DNA from 2 places in the Streptomyces sp. NPDC020917 genome. Region 2 is predicted to be linked to the other one. Evidence: predicted binding sites of a transcription regulator. Region 2 holds the regulator's gene; the other holds the start of a gene.
What was found. The regulator HspR, encoded in region 2, represses chaperone genes until heat shock. The targets are predictions, from matches to a motif close to TTGAGNNNNNNNNNCTCAA.
Positions count from the first base shown of each region.

Region 1: a site for HspR is predicted at 5,542-5,560, ahead of lon (endopeptidase La). Genes of this name have one in related genera too.

Region 1 is NZ_JBIRRR010000004.1:36,350-51,724, reverse strand. It holds gene ACH4TG_RS10190 (nitrate- and nitrite sensing domain-containing protein) at 1-198, opposite strand, end outside; gene ACH4TG_RS10185 (hypothetical protein) at 659-1,447, shown strand; gene ACH4TG_RS10180 (MarR family winged helix-turn-helix transcriptional regulator) at 1,479-1,946, opposite strand; gene ACH4TG_RS10175 (lysozyme) at 2,149-3,006, shown strand; gene lon (endopeptidase La) at 3,102-5,519, opposite strand; gene ACH4TG_RS10165 (GNAT family N-acetyltransferase) at 5,756-6,571, shown strand; gene ACH4TG_RS10160 (class I SAM-dependent methyltransferase) at 6,892-7,875, opposite strand; gene ACH4TG_RS10155 (spermidine synthase) at 8,025-8,762, shown strand; gene ACH4TG_RS10150 (response regulator transcription factor) at 8,891-9,604, shown strand; gene ACH4TG_RS10145 (ATP-binding protein) at 9,658-10,737, shown strand; gene ACH4TG_RS10140 (multifunctional oxoglutarate decarboxylase/oxoglutarate dehydrogenase thiamine pyrophosphate-binding subunit/dihydrolipoyllysine-residue succinyltransferase subunit) at 10,974-14,891, shown strand; gene ACH4TG_RS10135 (DUF6104 family protein) at 15,030-15,209, shown strand; gene ACH4TG_RS10130 (DUF4097 family beta strand repeat-containing protein) at 15,366-15,375, shown strand, end outside.
Region 2 is NZ_JBIRRR010000023.1:72,827-88,201, reverse strand. It holds gene dnaK (molecular chaperone DnaK) at 1-1,471, shown strand, start outside; gene grpE (nucleotide exchange factor GrpE) at 1,468-2,139, shown strand; gene dnaJ (molecular chaperone DnaJ) at 2,206-3,396, shown strand; gene ACH4TG_RS34580 (heat shock protein transcriptional repressor HspR) at 3,401-3,886, shown strand; gene ACH4TG_RS34575 (phosphodiester glycosidase family protein) at 3,980-5,590, opposite strand; gene ACH4TG_RS34570 (FBP domain-containing protein) at 5,844-6,353, shown strand; partial or broken gene ACH4TG_RS34565 (pyridoxamine 5'-phosphate oxidase family protein) at 6,465-6,871, opposite strand; gene ACH4TG_RS34560 (cytochrome P450) at 6,958-8,211, opposite strand; gene clpB (ATP-dependent chaperone ClpB) at 8,426-11,047, shown strand; gene ACH4TG_RS34550 (YbjN domain-containing protein) at 11,205-11,747, shown strand; gene ACH4TG_RS34545 (hypothetical protein) at 11,858-13,138, opposite strand; gene ACH4TG_RS34540 (GNAT family N-acetyltransferase) at 13,288-13,887, shown strand; gene ACH4TG_RS34535 (hypothetical protein) at 13,915-14,517, opposite strand.

The DNA.
Region 1 (15,375 bases), on a different contig from region 2:
GTCCCGCTCGTCGGCGAGGGTCTGGGCGAGGACGGTGGCGCGGGTGGCGAGCCCGGCCGCATCGACGCGCCGGCGCGCGTCGGAGAGGTCACCCACGGCGAGGGCGATCCCGGGGGTCGCCGCCGCCAGCACGGTGGCGGCACACAGCAGCAGCGCGGCGAGCATGCGCGGTCTGGTCCGCTCGGTCTTCCTGCTCACTGCCTGCGCGGACGGCCTCGTACCTCCACCGGCCACTCCGCCAGCTCGGTCGTCAGCCCTGGGCCTGGCCCGCTGCTCGCGGCGCGGGTGACGTCGTTCACGCAATGTGGGTGCTCGCAATCACGTATCGCCCGGTCCCGGGGTTGCCGGTTGTCCCCCGGGAATATGCAGAAGTCCTTCCGACCCTTGCAGTCTTGACGGGAGGGGGGCCAGGCGTCCCTCCTGCGGACACTCGAACGAGTGAATCGCACTGGCAAGTTGACCGACAAGTCCGGTACGGAACGCCTGCTTCCGGGCAAGGTTGCCGTTGCTGGCGTCCCGCGCCGAGCTTTGGCAGGATGCCCGGCCGCATCCCGCCGCCGCGCGGTCCGGACCAATCCCCGTCAGACGCCGGCCCGGCACCCCCGGCGGCTGCGGCCCTGCTCAGCCCGGGTCGCGCCGGGTCCTGCACACTGGCCCCATGCGCATCGAGACGGCCAGCGAGCCCGGCACCAGGGACGTACCCAACGAGGACTTCGTGTCGGTGGCCCTTCCGGCGTCCGGCGCGGGCGGTGCACTGGTGCTGCTGGACGGCGTCACGCCGCCGCCGGACAACGGCGGTTGCGTCCACTCGGTGCCCTGGTTCACCGCCAGGCTCGGCGGGGCACTGCTCGAACTGTCCGTTTCACGGAGGGACATGACGCTTGCGGCCTGTCTGTCGGCGGCCATCTCCCGCACCGCTGACGCCCATCGCGAAACATGTGATCTTTCTCACCCACTCACCCCTCAGGCCACAGTGGTCACAGTGCGCTGGGACGACGCCTGGGTCGAGCACCTGGTGCTGTCCGACTCCGCGCTGCTGCTGGAGGCGCCCGACGGCACGCTGACGCCGGTCCTGGACGACCGGATCGAGCGGCTGCGGGCGGCCGGCGTGCGGGTCGCGCCGCTGCGCAACCTCGAAGGCGGCTTCTTCACCGCCGCGGCCGACCCGGCGGTGACCGCCCGCGCGGTCACCGGACGCACCCCGCGCGCGTCGGTGCGGGCCATGGCGGCGCTCACCGACGGCGCGGCGCGCGCCGTGGAGCGGTTCGGCGCGGACGACTGGCAGGGCACCTTCACGCTGCTGCGCAAGGCCGGCCCCGAGGCGCTGATCGCCCGCGTCCGGTCACTGGAGGACGCCGACCCCGCGGGCGACGAGTTCCCCCGCGGCAAGCCGTACGACGACGCGACGGCGGTGCTCGTCGAGCTGGAGCGCCAGGGCCAGAGCTGAACCCGGGGACGCGGCGCGGCGCCGGGCCGCCTCAGGGCTGGCTGTCGCCGAGCTGGAGGTCGTTGAGCCGGTGCAGCAGCCGCGCCAGTTCGGCGATCTCGGTGCGGTCCCAGGAGGCGAGTTGCTGGAGGTAGCGCTCGCGGCGGGCGGTGCGCACCCGGGAGAACCGCTCGCGGCCCTCGTCGGTGAGCCGCACCAGGAACGCCCGGCCGTCCGCCGGGTCGGGCTCGCGGGCGACCAGGCCGAGGTCCTCCAGCGCGCGCAACTGGCGGCTCATCGTGGCCTTGCCGACCCCGAAGTACGCCGCGAGGTCGGTGGCCCGCTCGGGCTCGGCCTCGGCGAGCCGGACCAGCAGCCCGTACGCGGACGACTCCAGCTCGGGATGGACGGCCCGCGCCAGTTCACCCGAGGCCGCGCGCGCCCGGCGCAGCAGCACGGTGATCTCCCGCTCCAGCGCGTCGGTGGTGCTGTCCCGCGCGGTGCCGGTCGCTTCGCTCACAGTGTTCCCGCTTTCAATGCAAGAAAGTTTTTTTCAGCCAGGGCGGTTCTCGCAGCACGTCAAGTATTTCGCAGGCGTAGACCAAAGGCGTTTTCAGGGGCTCTTTCCCGTCACTCCGGGCCACCCGTACCTTCGGACCTGTCATGGCCATTCCAAGGTCATGCCGAGTCACCCCCAGCGCCACCCCCACCCTGGAGGCAGCATGTCCCACGGAGGTCTCTCCGTCGTACACCGCACAGGCTCGGCCCGGACCAGAGTCGCACTGCTGGCCGGTCTCTTCATCGCCCTGCTCGCCCTGGTGATGGGCGCGCCCGGCACGGCGCACGCCGCCGGCAAGGGCCACGTGAGCCACCCCGAACTGGACTGGATGGGCTCCACCGTGCGGGCCCACGAGGGCTCCAGCTCGGCCGGGAACGTCGTCACCCCGATGGTGACGCAGACGGCCGGCATGGACGTCTCCGGCTACCAGGGCAACGTCGCGTGGTCGACGGCCTGGAGTAACGGCGCGCGGTTCGCCTACGTCAAGGCCACCGAGAGCACCACGTACACGAACCCGTACTTCGCGCAGCAGTACAACGGTTCGTACAACGTCGGCATGATCCGCGGCTCATACCACTTCGCGACCCCGGACACCTCAGGCGGCGCCACGCAGGCGGACTACTTCATCGCCCATGGCGGCGGCTGGTCGGCGGACGGCAAGACGCTGCCGGGCGCGCTCGACATCGAGTACAACCCCTACGGCGCGACCTGCTACGGCCTGAGCCAGGCGAGCATGGTCAGCTGGATCCACGCGTTCGCCAACGAGTACCACGCCAAGGAAGGCGTGTACCCGGTGATCTACTCGACCTACGACTGGTGGTCGACCTGCACCGGCAACAACAGCGGCTTCGCGACGACCAGCCCGTTCTGGATCGCCAAGTACGCGAGCAGCGCGGGGACCCTCCCGGCGGGTTACACGTACTACACGTTCTGGCAGCACGCGGACTCCGGCACCTTCCCCGGTGACCAGGACTACTTCAACGGGGACACGACCCGGCTGAAGGCCCTCGCCCTCGGCTGACGAAGTCCACCCACCCCACCGGGTGAACGCCACAGGGCGGGCCCTGACAGATGCAGGGCCCGCCCTGAGCGGTGCCGCTCACCGCGTGGTGGGCGTCAGGCGGCCAGCGGGACGGAGGGGGCCTCCGCCTCGGCGGGTTCGAGCGCCAGCTTGAGGACGTGGCGGACGTCGCTGACCGCGTGGACCTCGAGCACCTCGAGGACCTCGGCCGGGACGTCGTCCAGGTCCGGCTCGTTCCGCTTCGGGATCACCACCGTGGTGATCCCGGCCCGGTGCGCCGCCAGCAGCTTCTGCTTGACCCCGCCGATCGGCAGCACCCGGCCGGTCAGGGACACCTCGCCCGTCATCGCCACGTCGGTGCGGACCCGCCGCCCGGACAGCAGCGACGCCAGCGCCGTCGTCATGGTGACGCCCGCGCTCGGCCCGTCCTTCGGGACCGCCCCGGCGGGCACGTGCAGGTGCACGCCGCGGTCCTTCAGGTCGCCGACCGGCAGCTCCAGTTCGGCGCCGTGCGAGCGCAGGAAGGACAGCGCGATCCGCGCCGACTCCTTCATCACGTCGCCCAGTTGGCCGGTGAGCTGCAGGCCCGCGCCGCCGGTCTCCGGGTCGGCCAGCGACGCCTCGATGTAGAGCACGTCGCCGCCCGCGCCGGTGACCGCCAGGCCGGTGGCCACACCGGGCACCGCGGTCCGCCGCTCGTCCGGGTCCTGAGCGGACTCCGGGACGTGGTGCGGCCGGCCGATCAGGCCCCGCAGGTCGTCCGTGCCGACGCTGAACGGCAGCTCCTGGTCGCCCAGTTCGTGCCGTGCCGCGATCTTGCGCAGGATGCGGGCGATGGTCCGCTCCAGGGTGCGCACGCCGGCCTCCCGGGTGTACTCCCCGGCGAGCCTGCGCAGCGCGTCCTCGGACAGCGCGACCTCGTCCGTGCCCAGGCCGGCCCGCTCCAGCTGGCGCGGGAGCAGGTGGTCGCGGGCGATGACGACCTTCTCGTCCTCGGTGTAGCCGTCCAGCCTGACGAGCTCCATCCGGTCGAGCAGCGGCTCGGGGATGGCCTCCAGGACGTTGGCGGTGGCCAGGAACACCACGTCCGACAGGTCGAGTTCGACCTCCAGGTAGTGGTCGCGGAAGGTGTGGTTCTGCGCCGGGTCGAGGACCTCCAGCAGGGCGGCCGCCGGGTCGCCCCGGTAGTCCGAGCCGACCTTGTCGATCTCGTCGAGCAGCACCACCGGGTTCATCGACCCGGCCTCCTTGATGGCCCGGACGATCCGGCCGGGCAGCGCGCCCACGTACGTCCTGCGGTGGCCGCGGATCTCCGCCTCGTCGCGGACGCCGCCGAGCGCCACGCGGACGAACTTCCGGCCCATCGCGCGGGCCACGGACTCGCCCAGCGAGGTCTTGCCGACGCCGGGCGGGCCGACCAGGGCCAGCACCGCGCCGCCGCGCCGTCCGCCGACCACGCCGAGGCCGCGGTCGGCCCGGCGCTTGCGCACCGCCAGGTACTCGGTGATGCGCTCCTTGACGTCCTCCAGGCCGGCGTGGTCGGCGTCGAGCACCGCCCGCGCGCCGGACACGTCGTAGGTGTCCTGGGTCGTGGTGTTCCACGGCAGCTCCAGGACGGTGTCGAGCCAGGTGCGGATCCAGCTGCCCTCGGGCGAGGCGTCGGAGGACCGCTCCAGCTTCTCGACCTCCTTCAGCGCCGCCTCCCGGACGTTCTCCGGCAGGTCGGCGGCCTCGACGCGGGCGCGGTAGTCGTCGCTCTCGTTGTCCGGGTCGCCGTTCAGCTCGGCCAGTTCCTTGCGCACGGCCTCCAGCTGCTGCCGCAGCAGGAACTCCCGCTGCTGCTTCTCCATGCCTTCCTGGACGTCCTTGCGGATGGACTCCGCGACGTCCTGCTCGGCGAGGTGGTCGCGCAGCCACTGGGTGGCCAGCCGCAGGCGGGCCACCGGGTCGGCGGTCTCCAGCAGCTCGATGCGCTGCTCGGCGGTCAGGTACGGCGAGTATCCGGAGTTGTCGGCCAGCTGGCTCACGTCCTCGATCTGCTGGACGCGGTCCACGACCTGCCAGGCGCCGCGCTTGCGCAGCCAGCTGGTGGCCAGGGCCTTGTACTCCTTCATCAGCTCGGCGACGGTGCCGGGCGACTCGGCGGGCTCGGGCTCCTCGACCGAGGTGCCCTCGACCCACAGGGCCGCGCCGGGGCCGGTGGTGCCGGCGCCGATGCGGACGCGGGCGCGACCGCGGATGACCGCTCCGGGGTCGCCGTCGGACAGCCGGCCGACCTGCTCGACGGTGCCGAGCGTGCCGACCGCGGCGTACTTCCCGTCCACCCGCGGGACCAGGAGTACGCGGGGCTTCCCCGAATCGCTCCCGCGGTGGGCGGCCTGGGCCGCCTCCACCGCCGCGCGCACCTCGCCGTCGGTCAGGTCGAGGGGCACGACCATGCCCGGCAGGACGACTTCGTCGTCCAGGGGCAGGACGGGGAGCGTGAGAGTGGGGGTGCCGGGCTCAGAGGCCATGATCTCTCCCTAAGCAAGCAAATTGAGTACACCCGACTCAACCCATGCCCCCCGTCCGGTGTTCCCACCCCCTGTTCGCCCACAGCGATCGCCCCCTCGCGGCCCGCGCACGGCCCGCGTTTCCCGGCGGCCGGGGCGCCCGGGGCGCCGGGATAACCCCTTGCGGGGCCCCGTAGCGTGGGCCGGGTGACGCACGCGGGCCGACGGCCCGGCAGCCGAGGAACCGGGGGGACGCCATGACCGACACCGCAGCGCTGCTTGCGGCCTATGACGCACAACTGCGGGGAGCACCCGCCGTACTCCCGGCGGGCGTGGTCTGCGAGCAGGACGGGCCGCTGACCCGGATGGTGGGGCAGGTCCGCGGCTTCGTGCAGGCGCCCGCCGACCTCGGCCTGGAGGGCGCCGCGCTCGACGCCCTCATCGCCCGCCAGCGCGACTACTTCGCGGCCCGCGGCGAAGGCGTGGAGTGGAAGGTCCGCGGCCACGACCGCCCCGCCGCCCTCCCCGAGCGGCTGCACGCGGCCGGCTTCCGCCCCGAGGACCGGGAGACCGTGCTGATCGGCCGCGCCGACCGGCTGACCGGTGGGCCCGATCAGCACGCTCTCCCGCCCGGCATCACGATCCGCCGCACCTCGACCGACGCCGACTACACGGCGATCGCCGCGCTGCTGACCGACGTCTGGGACATGGACATGGCCTTCCTCGGCGAGGACCTGCGCAGCCGGGTGGCCACCGCGCCGGAGGACGTCGTGGTGTTCCTGGCCGAGGCGGAGGGCGTGCCGGTCTCGGCCGCCTGGATCGTGTTCCGGCCCGGCACCGACTTCGCCGGGCTGTGGGGCGGCTCCACCCTCGCCGCCTGGCGCGGGCGCGGCGTCTACCGCGCCCTGGTCGCCGCCCGGGCCCGCCTGGCCGCCGCCCGCGCGGTGCCGTACGTCCAGGTCGACGCCTCCGACGACAGCGCGCCCATCCTGCGCCGCCTCGGCTTCGAAGCGGTGACGACCACGACTCCCTACGTATGGACCCCGCCTGTTCCCCCGGGCACCCCCGCTTGACGGATCACCCCCCGCCCGATCCCTCGGGCACCCCGTCCTGACGGCCGATCCCCCCTCCAGCCGTTCGACGGCAACGCCCCCCAGCAGGGCAGGCGGTGCCCCGTAGGGGCGCGGGGTCCCCCAGTGCTGCGCCTGGGAGGTGCCCCCAGCGCGACCAGCCCCGCACCGGCCGTCCGACGGCAACGCCCCCTTGCGGGGCAGGAACGCGCCCCTGATGGTGGCCCCGCACCGTCAGGTGAACCCAAGCAAGGCCGCAGGCCAAAGGGTTGCCCCGCACCGCAAGGTGAACCCAGGCCGGGACGCAGTCCGGAGCGGAGGGGCTACCGGGTGGCGCGCAGAAAGGCCGAGGTGGCGACCCGGCCGATCAGCTCGAAGCGGCTGCCGCCGGCGCCCAAGTGGCGGTCGGCCGCCTCCTGGACGCCCAGCCAGCTCTCGTCGCCGTAGTCGTCGAGCACGACCACGCCGCCCGGCGCGGCGATCTCCTCGGCCCACTCCAGGTCGGCGGCGACGCCCTCCGCGGAGTGGTCGCCGTCGATCACGATGACGCCGTAGCGCCGGTCGGAGACCGCGGCGCGCACGTCCTCGTCGCCGGACAGGCCCTGCTGCACCCGGGCCTCCTCGCCGGCCCGGCCGCCGAGCGCCAGGTTGGCGCGGACCACGTCCATGCGCACCGGGGTGCCGGTCGGGTCGCCGCCCATCGTCGCACCGGGCTGCAACTGGCTGCCGGCCAGCGGGTCGACGATGGTCAGCCGCGGCTCCATGCCCGCGCGGTGCAGCATCCGCATCAACGTGGCGGCGAACAGCCCGTGCAGGGTGCCGATCTCCAGCACCTCGTTGTTGGGCGGGTCGAGCAGCGGGACGGTGGCGAGCTTGCCGCAGACGTTCTCGGTCGTCCCGGCCAGCCGGCCGACCGCCAGCGCCTCCAGGGCCACCACGTTGCGGAACGCCATGGTGACGTTGCGCCGGGCGAAGGCGGCGTCCTTGCCGGAGACCTCGGCGACCTGGGCCACCAGCGTGTCGATCTCGGCGGGCGTCGGGACGCGGTGGCCGCTGCGGCCGGTCCGCTCGAAGAGCAGTCCGACCGCGTACTGCCGTCCGCGCAGGTCCGCCACCTCGCGGCGCAGCGCCTCGAGTTCACCGCGCAGCGCCTCGCGGTCGCGCCTGGCGGAGTCCCGCTCGGCGCGGGCCGCCGAGTCGACGTCGCGCCGCAGCCGGGACACCGGCTTCTGGACGCGCGCGTCGACCAGGTCGGCGGCCGGGCGCAGGATGCGCCGGGCCAGGGGGTTCTTGAGAAGGGAGGACATGCCGCGGAACCTACGCCCGCCGCCACCATCCCTGAACGAGCTCCAGATGCCGGAATCGTGAACTCCTCGGGGGCATCGGATGGACATCCTGTGCACAGGCGGGCCCGCCTCCGCCGCGGACACCCCAAGGGGTCGGCAAAGATGGTCCCATGGCGCACCACGACCCCGCCGCGGCCCACACCGCGGATCCCGCCCCGGCACAGTTCCCCTCCGACGACGGCCCGGTGGTGCTGGACCGCCGCGACGGGCCCCACGGGGAGGTGGTGCTGCGGCGACACGCCGAACGCTACGAGATCATCGCCAACGGATGCTTCCTGATGGACACCTCCGACGGCCGCTCGGAGCGGCTGCTGATCGACGCGGCCCTGGACGCGCTGGACGCTCCCGGCGGTCCGCGCACCGGTCTGCGCCTGCTGATCGGCGGGCTCGGCGTCGGATTCTCGCTGGCCAGGGCGGCGGCGGAGCCGCGCTGGGGCGAGATCGCCGTGGTGGAACGGGAGGGCGCGGTGATCGACTGGCACCGCTCGGGACCGCTTGACGCGTACTCCGCACACGCGCTGGACGACCCCCGGGTACGGGTCGTCGAGGCCGATCTGGTGGGCTATGTACGGGACGCGGAGACCCGTTTTGACGCCCTCTGTCTGGACATCGACAACGGTCCCGACTGGACAGTAACCGAGAACAACGGCACTCTCTACAGTCCCAGCGGCCTTGTCGCATGCCGGGAGCGGCTCGAACCGGCCGGCGTGCTCGCCGTCTGGTCCGCGCAGCCCTCGGCCGGCTTCGAGGCAGCGCTGCGGGAAGCGGGGTTCACCGACGTGCGCACGCTTCAGGTGCCCGTCGCCCGCGGTGTGCCGGACGTGGTGCACATAGGCGTCAAGGCGTGAAGGCGTCATAGTCAACGCTTCGACCCGCCCCGTACGCTGCCCAGGGATCTCCCAGGTGGGCCGCGCTCGCTGATCCGTCCCGGGTCACCGGTGGGATCCGACAACTGAGACGACCTTGTGGGGCGGAAGTGGACAGCACGCAGACGGCCGGCGCTCAGCGCCGAGTGCTGGTCGTGGAGGACGACCAGACGATAACGCAGGCGATCGCCGCCAGGCTCCAGGCAGAGGGATTCCAGGTGAGGACCGCCGGCGACGGCCCCTCCGCGGTGGACACCGCCCACGCCTGGCAGCCCGACCTGCTGGTCCTCGACGTGATGCTGCCGGGGTACGACGGGCTGGAGGTCTGCCGCCGGGTGCAGGCGGACCGGCCGGTGCCGGTGCTCATGCTCACCGCCCGCGACGACGAGACCGACATGCTGGTCGGCCTGGGCGTCGGCGCCGACGACTACATGACCAAGCCGTTCTCCATGCGGGAGTTGGCGGCCCGGGTGCACGTGCTGCTGCGCCGGGTGGAGCGGGCGGCGGTCGCCGCGTCCAGCTCGCGCGGCGCCAGCATCCAGCTCGGCGACCTGGAGATCGACCACGCCCAGCGGCGGGTGCGGGTGCGCGGCTCCGACGTCCACCTGACGCCGACCGAGTTCGAGCTGCTGGTGTGCCTGGCCCAGCAGCCCCGCGCGGTGCTCTCCCGCGAGCAGCTGCTGGCCGAGGTGTGGGACTGGGCCGACGCGTCCGGCACCCGGACCGTCGACAGCCACGTCAAGGCGCTGCGGCGCAAGATCGGCGCCGAGCGGATCCGCACCGTGCACGGCGTCGGCTACGCACTGGAGAGCCCCGCGCCGTGATCGCCGCGGGGAGCGAGGCGCCGGCGGGCCGCGGCGCCCGGTCGGGACGCTGGCTGCGCCGGCAGCGGCGGCGGCTGTGGGCCGCGCTGCGCCCCTGGGACCCGTTCCGCTCGATCAAGGCCGCGCTGCAGGGCCTGGTGCTGCTGTCCGTGGGGATCACCACGCTGCTGGTGGTCGTCGCCATCCACTCGGCGACCGAGATCCGCGTGATCACCATCTTCTCGATCATCGCCTGCCTGCTGATCACCCAGATCATGGCCACCGGGCTGACCGCGCCGCTGCGCGAGATGACCGCGGTCGCGCGCGCCATGGTGGCCGGCGACTACAGCCGCCGGGTGACCCGGGTGCGCCGGGACGAGGTCGGCGAGCTGGCCGGCACCTTCAACCAGATGGCCGCCGACCTGGCCGCGGCCGACCGGCACCGCAAGGAACTCGTGGCGAATGTCTCACACGAGCTGAAAACGCCGATCGCGGCGCTGCGCGCGGTGCTGGAGAACGTGGTGGACGGGGTGTCCGCCGCCGACCCGGAGACCATGCGGCTGGCGCTGCAGCAGACCGAGCGGCTGGGCAAGCTGGTCAGCCAGCTGCTGGACCTGTCGCGGCTGGACAGCGGGGCGGTGCGGCTGGACGCCAAGCGGTTCGAGGTGTGGCCGTACCTGTCGGCGGTGCTGAAGACCGCGAGCCTGGGCATGGAGAGCTCCAAGGCCACCGGGTCGCGGTCCCGGCCGCGCGCCGACGTGCACCTGCACCTGGACGTGTCGCCGCCGGAGCTGGTCGCCTACGCCGACGGCGAGCGGCTGCACCAGGTGGTGGCGAACCTGGTGGACAACGCGGTCAAGCACAGCCCGCCCGGCGGCCGGGTCACGGTCAGGGCCCGCAGCGGGCCGCTGCCCGGCAGCCTGGACCTGGACGTGCGCGACGAGGGCCCCGGCATCCCCGAGGCCGACCGGAGCCGGGTCTTCGAGCGCTTCCACCGCGGCTCGCACCCCGGCGGCGACGGCGGCACCGGACTGGGCCTGGCGATCGCCCGCTGGGCGGTGGATCTCCACGGCGGCCGGATCGAGGTGGCTGAATCTCCACGGGGCTGCCGGATCCACGTCACCCTTCCGGGCGCACCCGTGGCCACCCGTTGACGCCCCGCCACCGTCCGCGGCGGGAGAGAGCGGGAAGTCAGGCCGGGCGGCCGCGTCCGGTGGCTGGAACAACCCTGAAGAGGGACCACTTTCCCGCCAGGAAAGGGCCGCAAACCCCGAATACGGTGTGACTTGCGCGACGACTGGGCCCCGGGCCTGCGGGAAGGGTCCCGGTAGGCGTAGCCTTTATTCCCGCTGTCCACCATCTTGTGAAGCGGAAGAGGGCGGTTCTCGCCGTGTCGCCACAGTCCCCCAATAGCTCGAGTGTCTCGACCGACCACGAAGGTCAGGGCGAGGGCCCTGCAGCGGGCTTCGGCCCGAACGAGTGGCTGGTCGATGAGATCTACCAGCAGTACCTCCAGGACCCGAACTCGGTAGACCGAGCCTGGTGGGACTTCTTTGCCGACTACAAGCCGGACGGCTCCGCCGCTCCGGCGGCCCCCGCGGGCCAGGGCGGGGCCTCCGGTGCCGCCGCCCGCGCGAAGGCGGAGCCCACCGCCGCCCCGGGCGTGCCCACCCCGCCGGCCGCAGGGTCGGATTCCGGCCAGTCCGCGCCGGCTGCCCCGGCTGCCCCGGCCGCCGCCGCGCCCGTCCCGGCGCCCGTCGCCCCGCCGGCTCCCGCCGCGCCCGCGGCCCCGGCTCCGGCCGCCCCGGCTCCGGCCGCCGCCGCGCCGGCCGCGCCCGCTCCGGTGACGCCGGCCGCGCCTGCTGCGCCCGCCGCGCCCGCCGCGCCCGCCGCCGTGAACGGTGCCGCCCCGGCCAAGGCCGCCAAGGCCGAGCAGCCCGCCGGCACCGAGTTCGTGACGCTGCGCGGCCCGGCCGCCGCGGTCGCCAAGAACATGAACGCCTCCCTGGAGCTGCCCACCGCCACGTCGGTGCGGGCCATCCCGGTGAAGCTGCTGTTCGACAACCGCATCGTCATCAACAACCACCTCAAGCGCGCCCGCGGCGGGAAGGTCTCCTTCACGCACCTGATCGGGTACGCGATGGTGCAGGCCCTCAAGGCCATGCCGTCGATGAACCACTCCTTCGCACAGAAGGACGGCAAGCCGACGCTGGTCAAGCCCGACCACGTGAACCTGGGCCTGGCCATCGACCTGGTGAAGCCCAACGGCGACCGCCAGCTGGTCGTCGCGGCCATCAAGAAGGCCGAGACGCTGAACTTCTTCGAGTTCTGGCAGGCCTACGAGGACATCGTCCGCCGCGCCCGCAGCGGCAAGCTGACGATGGACGACTTCACCGGCGTCACCGCCTCGCTGACCAACCCCGGCGGCCTGGGCACCGTGCACTCCGTGCCGCGGCTGATGCCCGGCCAGTCGATGATCCTCGGCGTCGGCTCGATGGACTACCCGGCCGAGTTCCAGGGCACCTCGCAGGACACCCTGAACCGCCTGGGCATCTCCAAGGTCATGACGCTGACCAGCACCTACGACCACCGGGTGATCCAGGGCGCCGCCTCCGGCGAGTTCCTGCGGATCATGAACCAGCTGCTGCTCGGCGAGAACGACTTCTTCGACGACATCTTCGCCGCGCTGCGCATCCCGTACGAGCCGGTCCGCTGGCGGACCGACATCGACACCGCGCACGAGGACGACGTCACCAAGGCCGCGCGGGTCTTCGAGCTGATCCACTCCTACCGGGTCCGCGGCCACGTGATGGCCGACACCGACCCGCTGGAGTACCGCCAGCGCAAGCACCCCGACCTGGACGTGCTGGAGCACGGCCTGACCCTGTGGGACCTGGAGCGCGAGTTCGCCGTCGGCGGCTTCGCCGGCAAGACGCTGATGAAGCTGCGCGACATCCTCGGCGTGCTGCGCGACTCGTACTGCCGCACCGTCGGCGTCGAGTACATGCACATCCAGGACCCCAAGCAGCGCAAGTGGATCCAGGACCGGATCGAGCGCCCGCACGCCAAGCCGGAGCGCGAGGAGCAGCTGCGCATCCTGCGCCGGCTGAACGCGGCCGAGGCGTTCGAGACCTTCCTGCAGACCAAGTACGTCGGCCAGAAGCGCTTCTCGCTGGAGGGCGGCGAGTCCGTCATCCCGCTGCTGGACGCGATCCTGGACGCGGCCGCCGAGTCGCGGCTGGACGAGGTCGTCATCGGCATGGCCCACCGCGGCCGGCTGAACGTGCTGGCCAACATCGTCGGCAAGTCGTACGCGCAGATCTTCCGCGAGTTCGAGGGCAACCTCGACCCGAAGTCGATGCACGGCTCCGGCGACGTGAAGTACCACCTGGGCGCCGAGGGCACCTTCACCGGGCTGGACGGCGAGCAGGTCAAGGTCTCGCTGGCCGCCAACCCCTCGCACCTGGAGACCGTCGACCCGGTCATCGAGGGCATCGCCCGCGCCCGGCAGGACGTCATCAACAAGGCCGGCACGGACTTCACGGTGCTGCCGGTGGCGCTGCACGGCGACGCGGCCTTCGCCGGCCAGGGCGTGGTGGCCGAGACGCTCAACATGTCGCAGCTGCGCGGCTACCGCACCGGCGGCACCGTGCACGTGGTCATCAACAACCAGGTCGGCTACACGGCGGCGCCCGAGGCGTCCCGCTCCTCGATGTACGCCACCGACGTGGCGCGCATGATCGAGGCGCCGATCATCCACGTCAACGGCGACGACCCGGAGGCCGTGGTCCGCGTGGGCCGGCTGGCCTTCGAGTTCCGCCAGGCGTTCAACAAGGACGTCGTCATCGACGTGATCTGCTACCGCCGCCGCGGCCACAACGAGGGCGACAACCCGCAGTTCACCAACCCGCTGATGTACAACCTGATCGACAAGAAGCGCTCGGTGCGCAAGCTCTACACCGAGTCGCTGATCGGCCGGGGCGACATCACGCTGGAAGAGGCCGAGCAGGCGCTGCAGGACTTCCAGGGCCAGCTGGAGAAGGTCTTCGCGGAGGTCCGCGAGGCGTCCGCCGCGCCGTCCCCCGCGGTGCCGGCGCTGGACCAGTCGGAGTTCCCGGTCACGGTGCCGACGGCGGTCTCCCCCGAGGTGATCAAGCGGATCGCCGAGTCGCAGGTCAACATCCCGGACAACATCACCGTGCACCCGCGGCTGATGCCGCAGCTGCAGCGCCGCGCGGCGTCGGTCAGCGACGGCACGATCGACTGGGGCATGGGCGAGACGCTCGCCATCGGCTCGCTGCTGATGGAGGGCACCACCGTCCGGCTGGCCGGCCAGGACTCCCGCCGCGGCACCTTCGGCCAGCGGCACGCGGTGCTGGTGGACCAGAACACCGGCGAGGAGTACACCCCGCTGCTGTACCTGTCCGAGGGCCAGGCGCGCTACAACGTCTACGACTCGCTGCTGAGCGAGTACGCGGCGATGGGCTTCGAGTACGGCTACTCGCTGGCCCGCCCGGACGCGCTGGTGATGTGGGAGGCCCAGTTCGGCGACTTCGTCAACGGCGCCTCCACGATCGTGGACGAGTACATCTCGGCGGCCGAGCAGAAGTGGGGCCAGACCTCCGGCGTCACGCTGCTGCTGCCGCACGGCTACGAGGGCCAGGGCCCGGACCACTCCTCGGCCCGCATCGAGCGGTTCCTGCAGCTGTGCGCGCAGAACAACATGACGGTGGCCTTCCCCACCACCCCGGCCAACTACTTCCACCTGCTGCGCTGGCAGGTGCACAACCCGCACCACAAGCCGCTGATCGTCTTCACCCCGAAGTCGATGCTCCGGCTCAAGGCGGCGGCGTCGAAGGCCGAGGACTTCACCAGCGGCCAGTTCCAGCCGGTGATCGGCGACACCACGGTGGACCCGGAGGCCGTGCGCAAGGTCGTCTTCTGCACCGGCAAGGTCTACTACGACCTGATCGCCGAGCGGGAGCGGCGGGGCGCCAACGACGTGGCCTTCCTGCGCATCGAGCGGCTGTACCCGCTGCCCGCGCTGGAGATCCAGGCCGCGGTGGCGCCGTACGCCAAGGCGCAGAAGTTCGTCTGGGCGCAGGAGGAGCCGGCCAACCAGGGTGCCTGGCCGTTCATCGCGCTCAACCTGATCGACCACCTGGACCTGCTGCTGGGCGCGGCCCCGGACAACGCGGACCGGCTGCGGCGGGTGTCCCGCCCGGCGTCGTCCTCGCCGGCCGTGGGCTCCGCCAAGCGGCACCAGGCCCAGCAGGAGCAGCTGGTGACGGAAGTCTTCGAGATCTGATCCGGCTTCCCGCCGCTCGCACCGGCACCCCGCCCGGGGCCCCGTACCGTCGCGGTACGGGGCCCCGGGCCGTACGGGCGCCCCGTCTCACCCCCATGTCCCCGTCCATCCCCCTATGACACCCCTCCGGAGCACACCGTGTACTTCACCGACCGCGGCATCGAGGAGCTGGCCGACCGGCGCGGCGAGGAGGAGGTCAGCCTCGAATGGCTCGCCGACCGGCTGCGCGAGTTCGTCGACCTCAACCCCGAGTTCGAGATCCCGGTGGAGCGGCTGGCCACCTGGCTGGCCCGGCTGGACGACGAGGACGAGGAGTGAGCGGCCGGCCCGTCGGGCGCCGCGGTGGGCGCGTCGGTGGGTGCGTCGGTGAGCGGCTCGACAGGCGGACGACCGCTTGACTTACGCGTCACGCGATATATCGTGTCTCCTTGGAGAACGCGATATGTTGCGTTCGCGAGCACCCGGAGGGGCAGTATGAGCGGCA
Region 2 (15,375 bases):
GATCGCCGGTCTGAACGTGCTGCGCATCGTCAACGAGCCGACCGCGGCCGCGCTGGCCTACGGCCTGGACAAGGACGACCAGACGATCCTCGTCTTCGACCTCGGCGGCGGCACCTTCGACGTGTCCCTGCTGGAGATCGGCGACGGCGTGGTGGAGGTCAAGGCCACCAACGGCGACAACCACCTCGGTGGTGACGACTGGGACCAGCGCGTCGTCGACTACCTGGTGAAGCAGTTCCAGTCCGGCCACGGCGTGGACCTGGGCAAGGACAAGATGGCCCTGCAGCGTCTGCGCGAGGCCGCCGAGAAGGCGAAGATCGAGCTGTCCTCGTCCACCGAGACCTCGATCAACCTGCCCTACATCACCGCCTCCGCCGAGGGCCCGCTGCACCTGGACGAGCGCCTCACCCGCGCCCAGTTCCAGCAGCTGACCACGGACCTGCTGGAGCGCTGCAAGACCCCGTTCCACAACGTCATCAAGGACGCCGGCATCCAGCTGTCCGAGATCGACCACGTGGTCCTGGTCGGCGGCTCCACCCGCATGCCCGCCGTCGCGGAGCTCGTCCGCGAGCTGACCGGCGGCAAGGAGGCCAACAAGGGCGTCAACCCGGACGAGGTCGTCGCCATCGGCGCGTCCCTGCAGGCCGGTGTGCTCAAGGGCGAGGTCAAGGACGTCCTGCTGCTCGACGTCACCCCGCTGTCCCTCGGTATCGAGACCAAGGGCGGCATCATGACCAAGCTGATCGAGCGCAACACCACGATCCCGACCAAGCGCTCGGAGATCTTCACCACGGCCGAGGACAACCAGCCGTCGGTGCAGATCCAGGTCTACCAGGGCGAGCGTGAGATCGCGGCGTACAACAAGAAGCTCGGCATGTTCGAGCTGACCGGTCTGCCGCCGGCCCCCCGCGGGATGCCCCAGATCGAGGTCGCCTTCGACATCGACGCCAACGGCATCATGCACGTGACCGCCAAGGACCTGGGCACGGGCAAGGAGCAGAAGATGACCGTCACGGGCGGCTCCTCGCTGCCCAAGGACGAGGTCGACCGCATGCGCCAGGAGGCCGAGCAGTACGCGGAGGAGGACCACCGCCGCCGCGAGTCCGCCGAGACCCGCAACCAGGGCGAGCAGCTCGTCTACCAGACCGAGAAGTTCATCGCGGACAACCAGGACAAGCTCCCGGAGGACGTGAAGAGCGAGGTCGAGTCGGCGATCGCGGAGCTCAAGGAGAAGCTGAAGAACGAGTCCACGGACGACGGCAACACCGCCGCCATCCGCGAGGCCACCGAGAAGGTCGCGGCCACCAGCCAGAAGCTGGGCCAGGCGCTGTACGCCAACGCCCAGGCCGACGGCGGCGCCGCCACCGCGAGCGCCGGCGCCCCCGGTGCCGAGCAGCCGGCCGCCGACGACGACGTCGTCGACGCCGAGATCGTGGACGACGAGAACGGCAAGAGGGATGGTGCCGCGTGACGGAGGAGCCGAAGGGCTTCGAGGAGCCCGAGGTCCCCTCTGAGGCCACCGGGCAGCCGGACGGCGAAGGCGTCAAGGACACCGGTCCCGCCGGCGAGGCGGGCACCGATGCCAAGGGCGGCGCCGGGCAGACCGGAGCGGCCAAGGAGCTGACGGCCGTCAGGGCGCAGCTGGACCAGGTGCGGACCGCGCTCAACGAGCGCACCGCGGACCTGCAGCGCCTCCAGGCCGAGTACCAGAACTACCGTCGCCGGGTGGAGCGCGACCGCGTCGCCGTCAAGGAGATCGCGATCGCCAACCTCCTCACCGAGCTGCTCCCGGTCCTGGACGACATCGGCCGGGCGCGTGAGCACGGCGAGCTCGTCGGCGGGTTCAAGTCGGTGGCGGAGTCGCTGGAGACGGTCGCGGCGAAGCTGGGGCTGCAGCAGTTCGGCAAGGAGGGCGAGCCCTTCGACCCGCTGGTGCACGAGGCCCTGATGCACAGTTACTCGCCGGATGTCACGCAGACCACATGCGTGCAGATCCTTCAGCCCGGGTACCGCATCGGTGAGCGCAACCTGCGTCCGGCGCGGGTCGCGGTCGCCGAGCCGCAGCCCGGCAGCCAGGCGAAGGAGGACGCGGACGACCAGGCGTCGGACGAGGACAACGGTGGCCCGGACCAGGGCTGACGCACATGGGCCGGGGCTGGCACAGCCCCGGCCCGGCAGCGGTGACGGAGAGGAGGGACGTCGCGGATGAGCATCAGTAGGGACCTGTTGGAGAAGGACCTGTACAAGGTCCTCGGCGTCCCGAAGGACGCCACCGACGCCGAGATCAAGAAGGCGTACCGCAAGCTCGCGCGCGAGTTCCACCCGGACGCCAACAAGGGCGACGCCAAGGCCGAGGAGCGCTTCAAGGAGATCTCCGAGGCCAACGACGTGCTCTCGGACGCCAAGCGGCGCAAGGAGTACGACGAGGGCCGCGCCCTGTTCGGCAACGGCGGCTTCCGCCCGGGGCCGGGCGCGGGCGGCACCGGCGGCTTCAACTTCGACCTGGGCGACCTCTTCGGCGGCGCCCAGGGCGGCGGCACCACCACCACGGGCCAGGGCGGCGGCTTCGGCGGCGGCCTCGGCGACGTGTTCGGCGGGCTGTTCAACCGCGGCACCGGCACCCGCGTGCAGCCGCGCCGCGGCCAGGACATCGAGTCCGAGGTGACGCTCAGCTTCACCGAGGCGGTCGACGGGGCCACGGTCCCGCTGCGGATGTCCAGTTCGGCCGCGTGCAAGGCGTGCTCGGGCACCGGCGACAAGAACGGCACCCCCCGGGTGTGCCCGACCTGCGTCGGCACCGGGCAGGTCTCGCGCGGCGGTGGCGGCGGCTTCTCGCTCACCGACCCCTGCGTGGACTGCAAGGGCCGCGGCCTGATCGCGGAGAACCCCTGCGAGGTCTGCCACGGCAGCGGGCGGGCCAAGAGCTCGCGCACCATGCAGGTCCGCATCCCCGCCGGTGTCACCGACGGGCAGCGGATCCGGCTGCGCGGCAAGGGCGCCCCGGGCGAGCGCGGAGGCCCGGCCGGCGACCTGTACGTGGTCGTCCACGTGGGCCGGCACCCGGTGTTCGGCCGCAAGGACGCCAACCTGACGGTGAACGTCCCGGTCAGCTTCGTGGAGGCCGCCCTGGGCGGCGAGATCAAGGTGCCCACCCTCGGCGGGCCCCCGGTCACCCTGAAGCTGCCGGCCGGCACTCCCAACGGCCGGACGCTCCGGGCCCGCGGCAAGGGCGCGGTGCGCAAGGACGGTTCGCGGGGCGACCTGCTGGTCACCATCGAGGTGGCGGTGCCGGACCGGACCGAGGGAAAGGCGCTCGACGCCCTGGAGTCGTACCGGGAGGCGACCGCGGGAGTCGACCCGCGCGCCGAACTGTTCAAGGCCGCAAAGGGAGCGTGACGGTATGAGCATGGACGGCGGCATCGGCGGCGGGCCCGGACGCGGTGCGCGTTCCGGGTCCCGCAACCCCTACCAGCTGACCGAGGAGTCCCCGGTCTACGTGATCTCGGTGGCGGCCGAGCTGTCCGGGCTGCACCCGCAGACCCTGCGGCAGTACGACCGCCTCGGCCTGGTCTCCCCGGACCGCACGGCCGGGCGCGGGCGCCGCTACTCGGCCCGCGACATCGAGCAGCTGCGCGAGGTGCAGCGGCTGTCGCAGGACCAGGGCATCAACCTCGCCGGCATCAAGCGGATCATCGAGCTGGAGAACCAGGTCGCGGCCCTGCAGTCCCGGGTCGCCGAACTGACCGCCGCCGTCGAGGGCGCAGCCGCCGTCATCCAGCAGCGCGAGGCGGCGGTGCACGCCTCGTACCGCCGCGACCTGGTCCCGTACCAGGACGTCCAGCACACCAGCGCGCTCGTGGTCTGGCGGCCCAAGCGCGACGGCTGACACGCCGCGCGCACCGCACGGCACACGGCGGACGGCCCGCCACCCGGACAGGGTGGCGGGCCGTCCCGCTGTATTGCAGGACCTGGACGGTGATTACGGCAGGACCTGGACGGTGTCGCCCACCGGGCGCTCACCGGTGGCGTCCGAGGTGTGGTTGACCAGCACCCCGTCGACGGCCATGGCGGTGGAGCCGCCGCCGTCGAGGTTGAGCGCCTGCACCGCGCCGAGCGAGCGCATGAAGGAGGCGGCCTCGGCGATCGTGAAGCCCTCGCTGCCGCCGCTCAGCCGGCCGTCCACGGTGACCAGCAGCAGCCGGCCGCGGGCGTCGACGCCGGCCATGGTGCGCGGCTGGCGCTGGTTCGCCCAGGCGTAGCCGAACGACAGGTCCTGCGGGTCGACGGTGCCCTCGCTGGCCGCGTCGATGGCGATCCGGCCGTTCTCCACCAGCGTCGGAGCCGCGCTGACGATGCTGTCGTGCGGCCCGAGCGGCACCCGCCCGCCGTCGGCGTCGCGCACGACCTGGTCGACGGCGACGCGCTTGCCGGTGACGGCGTGGGCGGTCAGCCAGTCCGCCGCGGTGCCGATCCCCTGGAGCACCGTGCCGCCCGCGGGCACGGTCCCGCCGCGCGCCCCGGTGGACACCACGCGGCCCTGGGCGTCCAGCACGGCCTGCACGCCCGCTCCCGCCGGCAGCGCGTGGCCGAAGGCCGGGGTGAACAGCACCAGGTCGTCGGTCTCGTGGCAGGTGACGTCCTGCCAGGGCAGGGCGCTGGGCACGGCGCCGGGGCGTCCGCAGTCCCGCACGGTGCCCGGCACCCGGTTGATGCCCTGCACCGCGTAACGGGCCGCACCCGCACGGGCGGTGACCGTGGTCGTCAGGTCGGCGACCCGGACGTGCCGGCCGCCGTCGCCGAGGACCAGCGCGGCCCGCGCGCCGGCCGCCATCGACTCCAGTTGCCCGTCGTAGGCGGCGATCCCGGACTGGGTGCCCTGCACGCCGTCGGCGTCGGAGGTCACGAAGAAGCCGGCGTTGACGCCGACGAGGGAGCCGAGCTTCGCGGCGACCGACGAGGTGGTCTCGCGCTGCGCCACGTTGCCGTCGTGGGTGCCGCTGACGGTGCCGGTGAAGGTGTGCGGATCGATGACCGCGACGTGGACGTTCTCCAGGTCGGCGGGCTGCTCGGCGTCGTAGCCGGTCCACTCGACGGCGGTGTGGAAGCCGGCTGCCTTGACCGCCGCGGCGGTGGTCTGCGCGGCGGCCTGCGTGCCGAACGCACCGATCCGCACCCGCAGGCCCATGACGCCGTGCGGGGTGTCGGAGTAACCGGGCCACTCGACGGTCTCGACCCGCGGCTGGTAGCCGGCGTCCCGCAGCTGCGCGGCGGTCTGCTGCGCCCAGGCCGGGCTGCCCACGGCGACGTCGACCGCTGCGCCGGTCAGCCGGCTGGTCGACGGCACCTTCACGGTCACCGTCCAGGACGGCGCGGCGGAGGCGTTGCGCAGGGTGCCGGTGCGCACCTGGACCCCGGGGGCGACGTCACGCGTCGTCCACTGCGCGGTCACCTGGCCGCCGGCCGCCCGATCGGCCGCCGGCGCGGCCGCCTGCGCCTGCTCCGCACCGAGCCCGAGGGGCGTGACGGCGGACAGGACGACGAACGCGGCGAGCGCGCCGCGCACCCCGGAGCGTCCCTTGCTGCTCTTCATGGTTCCTCCCGTGCGTGCGAATCGCCTGGCTGCCGAGCCGCGTGGTGGCGGGGCCGGCCACCGCCGATCACAGCCGCCGCACGAGAAGAAGTGACGCTGCCCGGTTGAGGGTTCGGCGAACACTGGGGGAACGGGGCGGCCCGCCCGGGCACGGGAGGGCACGGGAGGGCGCGGAACGGCGCGGGGGAGGGCGCGGCCGGGCGCGCGGAAAAGCGGACGACATCCGCCACAGGCCGCTGTTAGCTTCGCGGGTATGGACCCCCTCACCGAAGCCGACATCCGCGGCTCGTTCGTCAACTGCTCCAAGGGCGAGGCCAAGCGGCTCAACCTGCCGAAGGACCTGGGTGACCTGCCCTGGGGGGACCTGGACTTCCTGGGCTGGCGGGACCCGGGCGCGCCGGACCGCGGCTACCTGGTCAGCCCGGTCGACGGCGGCGAGCCGGTGGGGCTGACGCTGCGCGCGGCGCCCGGGGCGCGCCGGAACCTGATGCGCAGCAGCCTGTGCGGGCTATGCCTGACCGGGCACTCCGGGGGCGGCGTGGACCTGCTGGCCGCGCCGCTGGCCGGCCCGTCCGGGCGGCAGGGCAACACCGTCGCCCTGTACATGTGCGCCGACCTGGCCTGCTCGCTCTACGTCCGGGGCAAGAAGTCCAGCGCGCTCGCCAAGCGCCTGGAGGAGACGCTCACCCTGGAGGAGCAGATCGCGCGCACCCGGCGCAACCTGGACGCCTTCCTCGGCAAGGTCCTCCAGACCGCCGCGTAGTTCTTCCACGCGCTACTGGCGGGCGGCGTCGGCGGCCGCGACTCCCGGTTCCGAAGCGGTCGCCGGCGTTCCGGACCCCTCCGATCCGGCCCTCCCGGGCCCGGAGGTGCCGGCGTTGCCCATCGCCCGGGTCAGCGCGATCTCGATGACGACGCGCTCGGGGTTGGGCGTGGGCGTGCGGCCGTAGCGCTCGGCGTACCGGCGGACCGCGTCCGCCACCCGCTCGGGGTCGTCGCAGACCGTGGCGATCCCCTCCAGCGTGGCCCAGGTGCCGCGCTCCACCTGGCAGACCGCGACCCGCGCCCCGGCCGGCCCGGCCGCCCGCACATGGGCGGCCTTCGCGCTGCCGCCGCGCGTGATGACCCGCGCGAGGCCGGCCTCCGGGTCGTACGTGACGCCGACCGGCACGACGTGCGGGCTGTGCCGTCGGGCCGGTGGGTGGTCAGGGTGCACAGGTGGTACTCCCGCCAGAAGGCGAGGTAGCCGGGTTCGGGGGAGCGCGGGTCACGTCGTGCCATGGCACGACGGTAGCCCAGCGGGTGCCGCGCCCTGCCGCGCCCCGGCGCCCTGCCGCGCGCTCGCCGTGCCCCGCCGTCCGCGCCGTTCAGCCGAGGTGGACCGGCAGCGCGGCCACGCTGTTGCCGATGAAGCCCGGCAGCGGCGGCAGCGACGCGCCGGGCACGGCCAGCCGCAGCCCTGGGTGCGCGGCGTACAGGTCGCGCAGCGCGATCGCCGCCTCCAGGCGGGCCAGCGGCGCGCCGAGGCAGTAGTGCGCGCCGTGGCCGAAGGCGAGGTGCCGGGTGCCGGTCCTGGTGACGTCGAACCGGAGGGCGTCCGGGCCGTACTCGCGCGGGTCCCGCCCGGCGGCCGCGTACCCGGCGAGCACCGGGGTGCCGCGCGGCACGGTCACCCCGTCGACCACCAGGTCCGTCGTCGGGTAGCGGAACGGGAAGTTGGCGACCGGGCTGTCCCAGCGCAGCGTCTCCTCGACGACCGCGTCCCACCCGACCTCGCCGGCCAGCACCAGGGCCAGCTGCTCGGGGTGCCCGCACAGCGCCCGTACCGCGTTGGTGATCAGGTTCAGGGTGGTCTCGTGGCCGGCGACGATCATCAGCAGCAGGGTGCCGGTCAGCTCCTCGTCGCTGAGGCGTTCCGCGGTGTCCGCACCGCTCTCCCCGTCCCGGCCCTCGGCCGCACTCTCGCCGCGGGCGGCGATCAGCGCGCTGGTCAGGTCCTCGCCGGGGGCGGCCCTGCGGTCGGCCACCACCCGGGCGAGCACCTCGTGGATGCCGGCCTGGGCGGCCATCGCGTCGGCCGCGGTGCTGGACGTGCTCACCAGGCGGTGGGTCAGGCCGTGCAGCCGGTCGCGATAGGCGGGGTCGACGCCCAGCAGCTCGCAGATCACGCCCATCGGCAGCGGATAGGCGAACCAGCGGCGGAGGTCGACCACGCCGTCGGCGTCCCGCCGCTCCGGCAGGGCCGCCAGCAGGTCGCCGGTGAGCCGCTCGATCCACGGGCGCAGGGCGGCCACCCGGCGCGGGGTGAACGCCTTGGAGGCCAGGCCCCGCAGCCGCCGGTGGTCGTCGCCGTCCGCCGTCGTCATGCCGTTGACCAGCGCGAACGCGTTGAGCTGCCACTGGGCGGGTATCTCGCCGCGCTGGTAGGCGGCGAAGTGCCGGGCGTTCTTGGCGACCTTGGGGTCGGCCAGGAAGTCGCGCAGCTCGCGGTGGCGGGAGATCACCGTCCCGGGCACGCCCCCGGGCAGCAGCACCGGGCAGGCGGCCGCGGTCTCCCGCAGCTGCGCGGCCTCGGCCTGGACGGCGGCGCCGCTCGGGTCCATCGGGTGCGCCGTGTCCATGGGGACTCCTCACGCCGTCCGCGGGCTCGTCCGCGCCACCGCGGCCGCCCCGGCGGGACAGGCGTCCGCATTCTTGCACCGGGCGGCCGGAAAAGTCCCCCGGTCGTGCGCGTCTTCTGGCGCCCACTCTGCCTTGAGTGGAGTAGACTCAACTTGCTTCATGTTGCTGTAGGCAGGTTTAGCCAGGAGAAGGAAGAGGGAGGTCACCACGCCCGTGGACGCCGAGCTGACCAACAAGAGCCGCGAGGCGATCAACACCGCCAGCAACCGGGCCGTGTCCGAGGGCAACCCGGACCTGACACCCGCCCATCTGCTGCTCGCCCTGCTGGGCGGCGCGGACAACGAGAACGTGCTCGACCTGCTGGCGGCAGCCGGCGCCGACTCCGCCGCGGTGCGGGACGACGCCGAGCGCCTGGTCGACGGCCTGCCCAAGGTGCAGGGCTCGACGGTGGCCCCTCCGCAGGCCAACCGTGACATGCTCGCGGTACTCGCCGACGCCGCCCAGCGCGCGAAGGACCTCGGGGACGCGTACCTGTCCACCGAGCACCTGCTGATCGGGATCGCCGTGAAGGGCGGGCCGGCCGGCGAGCTGTTGAACAAGGAGGGGGCCAGTGGCAAGAAGCTGCTGTCCGCCTTCGAGACGGCTCGGGGAGGGCAGCGGGTGACCAGCCAGGACCCGGAGGGCACGTACAAGGCGCTGGAGAAGTACGGCACCGACTTCACCGCCGCGGCCCGCGAGGGCAAGCTCGACCCGGTGATCGGCCGCGACCAGGAGATCCGCCGCGTCGTGCAGGTGCTCTCCCGGCGCACCAAGAACAACCCGGTGCTGATCGGCGAGCCCGGCGTGGGCAAGACCGCCGTCGTCGAGGGCCTGGCCCAGCGCATCGTCAAGGGGGACGTCCCGGAGTCGCTGCGCAACAAGCGGCTGGTGGCGCTCGACCTCGGCGCAATGCTCGCCGGCGCGAAGTACCGCGGCGAGTTCGAGGAGCGGCTGAAGGCCGTGCTGTCCGAGATCAAGGACAGCGACGGCCGGATCATCACCTTCATCGACGAGCTGCACACCGTCGTCGGCACCGGCGCCGGCGGCGACTCCGCGATGGATGCGGGCAACATGCTCAAGCCGATGCTGGCCCGCGGCGAGCTGCGGATGGTCGGCGCCACGACGCTGGACGAGTACCGCGAGCGGATCGAGAAGGACCCGGCGCTGGAGCGCCGCTTCCAGCAGGTGCTGGTCGCCGAGCCCACCGTCGAGGACACCGTGGCGATCCTGCGCGGGCTCAAGGGCCGCTACGAGGCGCACCACAAGGTGCAGATCGCGGACTCCGCGCTGGTGGCGGCCGCGACGCTGTCCGACCGCTACATCACCTCCCGCTTCCTGCCGGACAAGGCGATCGACCTGGTCGACGAGTCCGCGTCCCGGCTGCGGATGGAGATCGACTCCTCGCCGGTCGAGATCGACGAGCTGCAGCGCTCGGTCGACCGGCTGCGCATGGAGGAGATGGCGCTGAAGAACGAGACCGACCCCGGGTCGGTGCAGCGCCTGGACAAGCTCCGCAAGGACCTGGCGAACCGCGAGGAGGAGCTGCGCGGCCTGACCGCCCGCTGGGAGAAGGAGAAGCAGGGCCTGAACCGGGTCGGTGAGCTGAAGGAACGGCTCGACGACATCGACACCCGGATCGAGCGCGCCCAGCGCGACGGCGACTTCGAGACCGCCTCCAAGCTGCTCTACGCCGAGAAGCCCAAGCTCGAGGCCGAACTGGAGGAGGCGACCCGCGAGGAGCAGGAGGCCCAGGCCAGGGGCACGGGCGAGAAGGAGAAGATGGTCAAGGAGGAGGTCGGGCCGGACGACGTGGCCGATGTGGTCGCCGCCTGGACCGGCATCCCCGCAGGCCGCCTGATGGAGGGCGAGACCCAGAAGCTGCTCCGGATGGAGGAGGAGCTGGGCAGGCGGCTGATCGGCCAGACCGAGGCGGTCCGCGCCGTCGCCGACGCGGTGCGCCGCTCCCGCTCCGGCATCGCCGACCCCGACCGCCCCACCGGCTCGTTCCTGTTCCTCGGCCCGACCGGCGTCGGCAAGACCGAGCTGGCCAAGGCGCTCGCCGACTTCCTGTTCGACGACGAGCGGGCGATGGTCCGCATCGACATGAGCGAGTACGGCGAGAAGCACTCGGTGGCCCGCCTGGTCGGCGCCCCTCCCGGCTACGTCGGCTACGAGGAGGGCGGCCAGCTCACCGAGGCCGTGCGGCGCCGCCCGTACAGCGTGGTGCTGCTGGACGAGGTGGAGAAGGCGCACCCCGAGGTCTTCGACGTCCTGCTTCAGGTGCTGGACGACGGCCGGCTCACCGACGGGCAGGGCCGTACGGTCGATTTCCGCAACGTCATCCTGATCCTCACCTCCAACCTGGGCAGCCAGTACCTGGTCGACCCGGCGCTGGACGCGGAGCAGAAGAAGTCCAACGTGCTGGCGATGGTGCGGGCGTCCTTCAAGCCGGAGTTCCTCAACCGGCTGGACGACATCGTGGTCTTCACCGCGCTCGACAAGGACCAGCTGCGGCGGATCGCCCGGCTGCAGACCGACCGGCTGGCCGAGCGGCTGCGCGACCGCCGGCTGACGCTGCAGGTCAGCGAGGCCGCGCTGGACTGGCTCGCGGAGGAGGGCAACGACCCGGCGTACGGCGCCCGGCCGCTGCGGCGGCTGGTGCAGACCGCGATCGGCGACCCGCTGGCCCGCGAGATCCTGGCCGGCGAGGTGCTCGACGGCCAGACCGTGGGCGTCGACCGGGCGGAGGACGGCCTGATCGTGGGCCCGCTCACCGCCCCCGATCTGACCAAATGACCGGCTGACCGGCAGGCCCCGGCCCGGCCCGGGCCCGGCCCCGGTGGCACGCCGACACGACCCCGGCAGGTACGCCCAGCGCGAACCTGCCGGGGTTGCCATGTGCGCCCCCGGATGAGGGAGGATGGCGGGGAGACGTCACGAAGGGACCTTCACGGTGAGCATCGACCCGTCCTCGATTCCGAACTTCGGGGGCCAGCCGGACCCGAATCAGAATGATCATGCCGGCAGCGTGGTCATTCCCGACCAGGAGCTGGTCAAGCAGCTCCTGGACCAGATGGAGCTGAAGTACCTGGTCGACGAAGAAGGCGACCTGGCGGCTCCGTGGGAGGAGTTCCGCACCTACTTCATGTTCCGCGGCGAGGGTGACCAGGCGGTCTTCGCCGTCCGCACCTTCTACGAGCGCGCCTACAGCGTCGACGACAAGCCGCAGCTGCACGAGGTCATCGACGACTGGAACCGCCGCACCCTGTGGCCCAAGGTCTACACCCACACGCACGACGACGGCTCGGTCCGCCTCATCGGCGAGGCCCAGACGCTGATCGGCCTGGGCGTCAGCCTGGAGCACTTCGTGTCCAGCACCGTCAGCTGGGTGCGGGCGTCCATCGAGTTCGACAAGTGGGTCGGCGAGACCCTCGGGCTCGAGAAGGACGCCGAGGGCGACGACGGCGAGGGCGAAGCGGGCGGGACCGAGGCCTGAGCCTCCCCGGCCGGGCCCGGGCCGAGCGTACGGCCTGGGCCCATGTCGTCATGTCCGCATGAACCCGTGCGCCCGGTGGCCGGTCCCCGCCGCTGTGACTCCCGCCGGCGTCACAGCGGCACCGTGACCACCGTCAGCAGGTACGCCCCGTAGCCCAGCGACACCGCGGTCAGCGTGAGCAGCGTGACGGCGGCGGCGCGCGTCCTGGCGCCCGCGAGCGCGACCGCGCACGGCACCAGCAGCGGGAACGCCGGCAGCAGGAACCGCGGCTTGCAGGAGAAGAAGTTCGCGCCGCCCAGCGCGATCACCACCAGCACCGCCGAGTACACCAGCAGCGGCAGCGGCATCCGGTCCAGCAGCGCCATCGCCAGCAGCAGCACCGCGCCCGCGCAGATCGCGGTGGACATGTACGAGTACAGCGTGTCCGGGAACAGCACCTGGTGCCTGACGAACTTCAGCGCGTACCGGCCGAAGTCGAAGTCCGAGCCCCAGCGGCTCTGCACGTCGAAGTACCCGTGCAGCGCGGCGTGCAGCCCGCTGCCGGTGTGCAGCCCCACCCAGGCCACGTAGCCGCACCAGCCGGCCGGGGCGACCAGTGCCGCCACCCAGGCCCACGGCTCCTGCCGGCGGCCGGTCCGCCACCGGTGCCAGGCGTCGGCGAGCACCGCGGCCGTCACCGCGGCGGGCACCGCGACGGCGTTCGGCCGGGACAGCCCCGCCAGCACGCTCAGCGCGCCCGCGGCCACCCAGCGCCGGGTCACCGTCGCGTACAGCGCCCAGGCGGCCAGCGCGCACATCGCCGGCTCGGTGTAGGCCATCGACAGCACGATCGAGTACGGGAGCAGGCCCCAGAGCATGACCAGCGCGGTCGCCGTCCTGCGCCCGTAGCAGTGGTCGACCACCGCGAAGATCCCCCACGCGGCGAGTGCGGCGAAGGCCCACGCGACCGCCAGCGCGGCCACCACGGAACCGCCGGGCAGCACCGCGTCGGCGAACCGCACCGTGGTCGGGTACAGGGGGAAGAAGGCCAGGTCGCTGTAGCGCAGGCCCGGCGCCTGCCAGGCGGGGATGAAGGTGCCGTAGCCCCAGTCGGCGATGCGGTGGTACCAGCGGGCGTCCCAGCCGAGACCGAGCAGGTCGCGCGGGTGGTCGCCGCGCCGGTGCGCCCACAGGGTCAGCACGACCACCCCGGCCAGCCGCGCCACCACGAACACGGTGACCGCGGGCAGCGCGCGCCGCGCCGCCAGGGTCGCGGCCGCGGCGGCCGCCCTGGCCCGCGCGGGGATCCGCCGGGACCGCCTGGGGCCGTACGGCGCCGCGGGGACGGGCCCGGTGACCTGCTCCGGAACGGGCGCGGAGCAGGACTCGGAGACCGGTCCAGGGGTGAACAACGCGGCGCTCCTCGGTACCGAGCGAATGATGCGATGGTCTGACAAAGGCGACTATCGGGGATCATCCGGGCTCACTCCGCGGCGACACGCCCGCTCCCGCGGGTGAATCGCCCGCCGATCGGGCGGTGGCGTCATGCGAAGCTAAGGCCATGGCTTCTGTGACGCGTTCCTCCGAGATCACGCCCACCACGCTGGAGGCCGGCGACCTGCGGCTGCGGCCGTTCACCGAGGCCGACGAGGCGGCCGTGCGCGAGGCGATGGCCGACCCCGGCATCCTGGCCTGGGCCGCCGGACTCGCGGTCAACGACGCCGCGCCCGCCGACCGCGGGCGGATCTGGCTGACGCCCCGGCTCACCGGCTGGTCCACCGGGACCGCGCCCTTCGCGATCACCGACGCCGCGGACGGCACCCTGCTGGGCTACCTGGGGCTCCGGGACGTCCACCGGGTCCCCGACCAGGCCGTCGCCGCGTACTGGACCACCCCCGCGGCACGCGGCCGCCGCGTCGCCGCCCGCGCCCTCGACGCGGCCGCCGCATGGGCCTTCGCCCCCACCGCCGAGGGCGGCCTGGCCGTGCACCGCATCAGCCTGGACCACTCCCTGGTCAACGCCGCGTCCTGCCGCGTCGCCGAGCGCGCGGGCTTCCGCGCCGAGGGCGTCATGCGCGGCTCCTTCGTCGCCCCCGACGGCGCCCGCCACGACTCCCACCTGCACGCCCGCCTCGCCACGGACCCCGCCCCGGCCCGCTGAGGGCCGGGACGTGCGGGATCCCCGGGTCTACGACTCGGCCGACCCGGCGGACCCGGCCGGCTCGGCGGGGCCGGCGGGTTCGGCGCCTTCCGCGGGCTTGCCGGCTTCCGCGGCCGGAGCGGGTTCCGCCTGCTCGGCGGGCTCCTCGGGAAGCTCCCGCAGCAGCCGGTTGATCATGTTCCGCCCGTCGTTGACCATCAGCCGGGGGAACTCGACGGCCAGGACACCCTGGCCCTTGATCGCGATCTGCACGCGCAGCGCCTGGGCCACGCCCGGGACCAGTTCGGGCTCCGACACCCACGCCACCTGGTCGAGGGTGAACGCGTAGAGCTGCTTGCCCGGCTTCGCGGCGAAGAGGCCGCCGATCTTGTACACCAGCAGGCGCCGGCCGGTGAGCCCGAGGATGCACCGCCCGGGCAGCTCCAGCATGACGGCCGGCGCCGTCCCGCGCCCGCCCCGGGCCGCCGCGGCCATCGCCGCGGCACCCGCCAGGCCGGCGATTCCGGCGGCACCGCCGACCATCGTCTTGCGCACGCCGCCGATCCGGAACGCCAGCAGTCCGTACAACACCCGCTCGTCCGCAGCCCCTTCGGCCGTCAGCCGCTGCTGCACCCGTTCCGTCTGTCCCACGGATCCCCCTCGATTTCCCGGAAAGGTGAGCATGGCATCTCGGCCGGGCGACCACCAGGCAGCCTCCGTTCGCCGCCCCCGGAGGGAACCGGAGCCCCGGAACGGGGGTAACCCCGGCCCGGGGGGCGGGGGTACGGCGGGTGCCGTGACGACCGCCGGGCCGGGGTCCGCCGCCCGGGCGGGGCAGCCTGCCCCGACGCGGTCTGCTCCGCGCGCCAGTTGCGGCCCAACGCCGGCAACGGCGAGGCGCCGCCCCGCGCCCCGCCGGGACGACCGGCGGAACCGCTGCGGCATCAACAGCGCCGCCCGAGGCGCCCGAAGCATCCGCCCCGCGCCAGCCCGCCCCTCCCTCACGGCCCCTGGCCCGTCCGCCGTGGGACCCGGCCCGTCCCTCACGGCCCCTGGCCCGTCCGCCGTGGGACCCGGCCCGCTCGTCCCTGGACCCCGGCCCGCTCGTCCCTGGCCCCCGGCCCGTCCCTCACGGACCCCCGCCCGGTGCTCCGGCCACCGGGCCGGGAGCGGCCGAGGACCGGGCGTCGTCGACCGGGAAGGAGGGCGCCGCGGTGGCGTGCGGGCTACGGCTGCGCAACGCCCGCCGCAGGCGTTCCGCTTCGCCCTCTCCGCCCTGTCCATTTGGGCTACTTCGGCCGGTCGTCCCACCCGCCCCACCCACACCAAGGCGCAGGCCGCGGGCAGTTCGCCCGGCCCGCACGGGGTGTGCACAATCTCGCCACATCCGGCACACAGGCACCTTCTCGGTTCGTGGCTATTGACAACGTTGTCGGCGCGAGCAACGCTAGCGGCGATTTCTCTTCGGGTGCGCCGCCGCGCGACCCCTTCACCGCGCGGGAGTTGCCG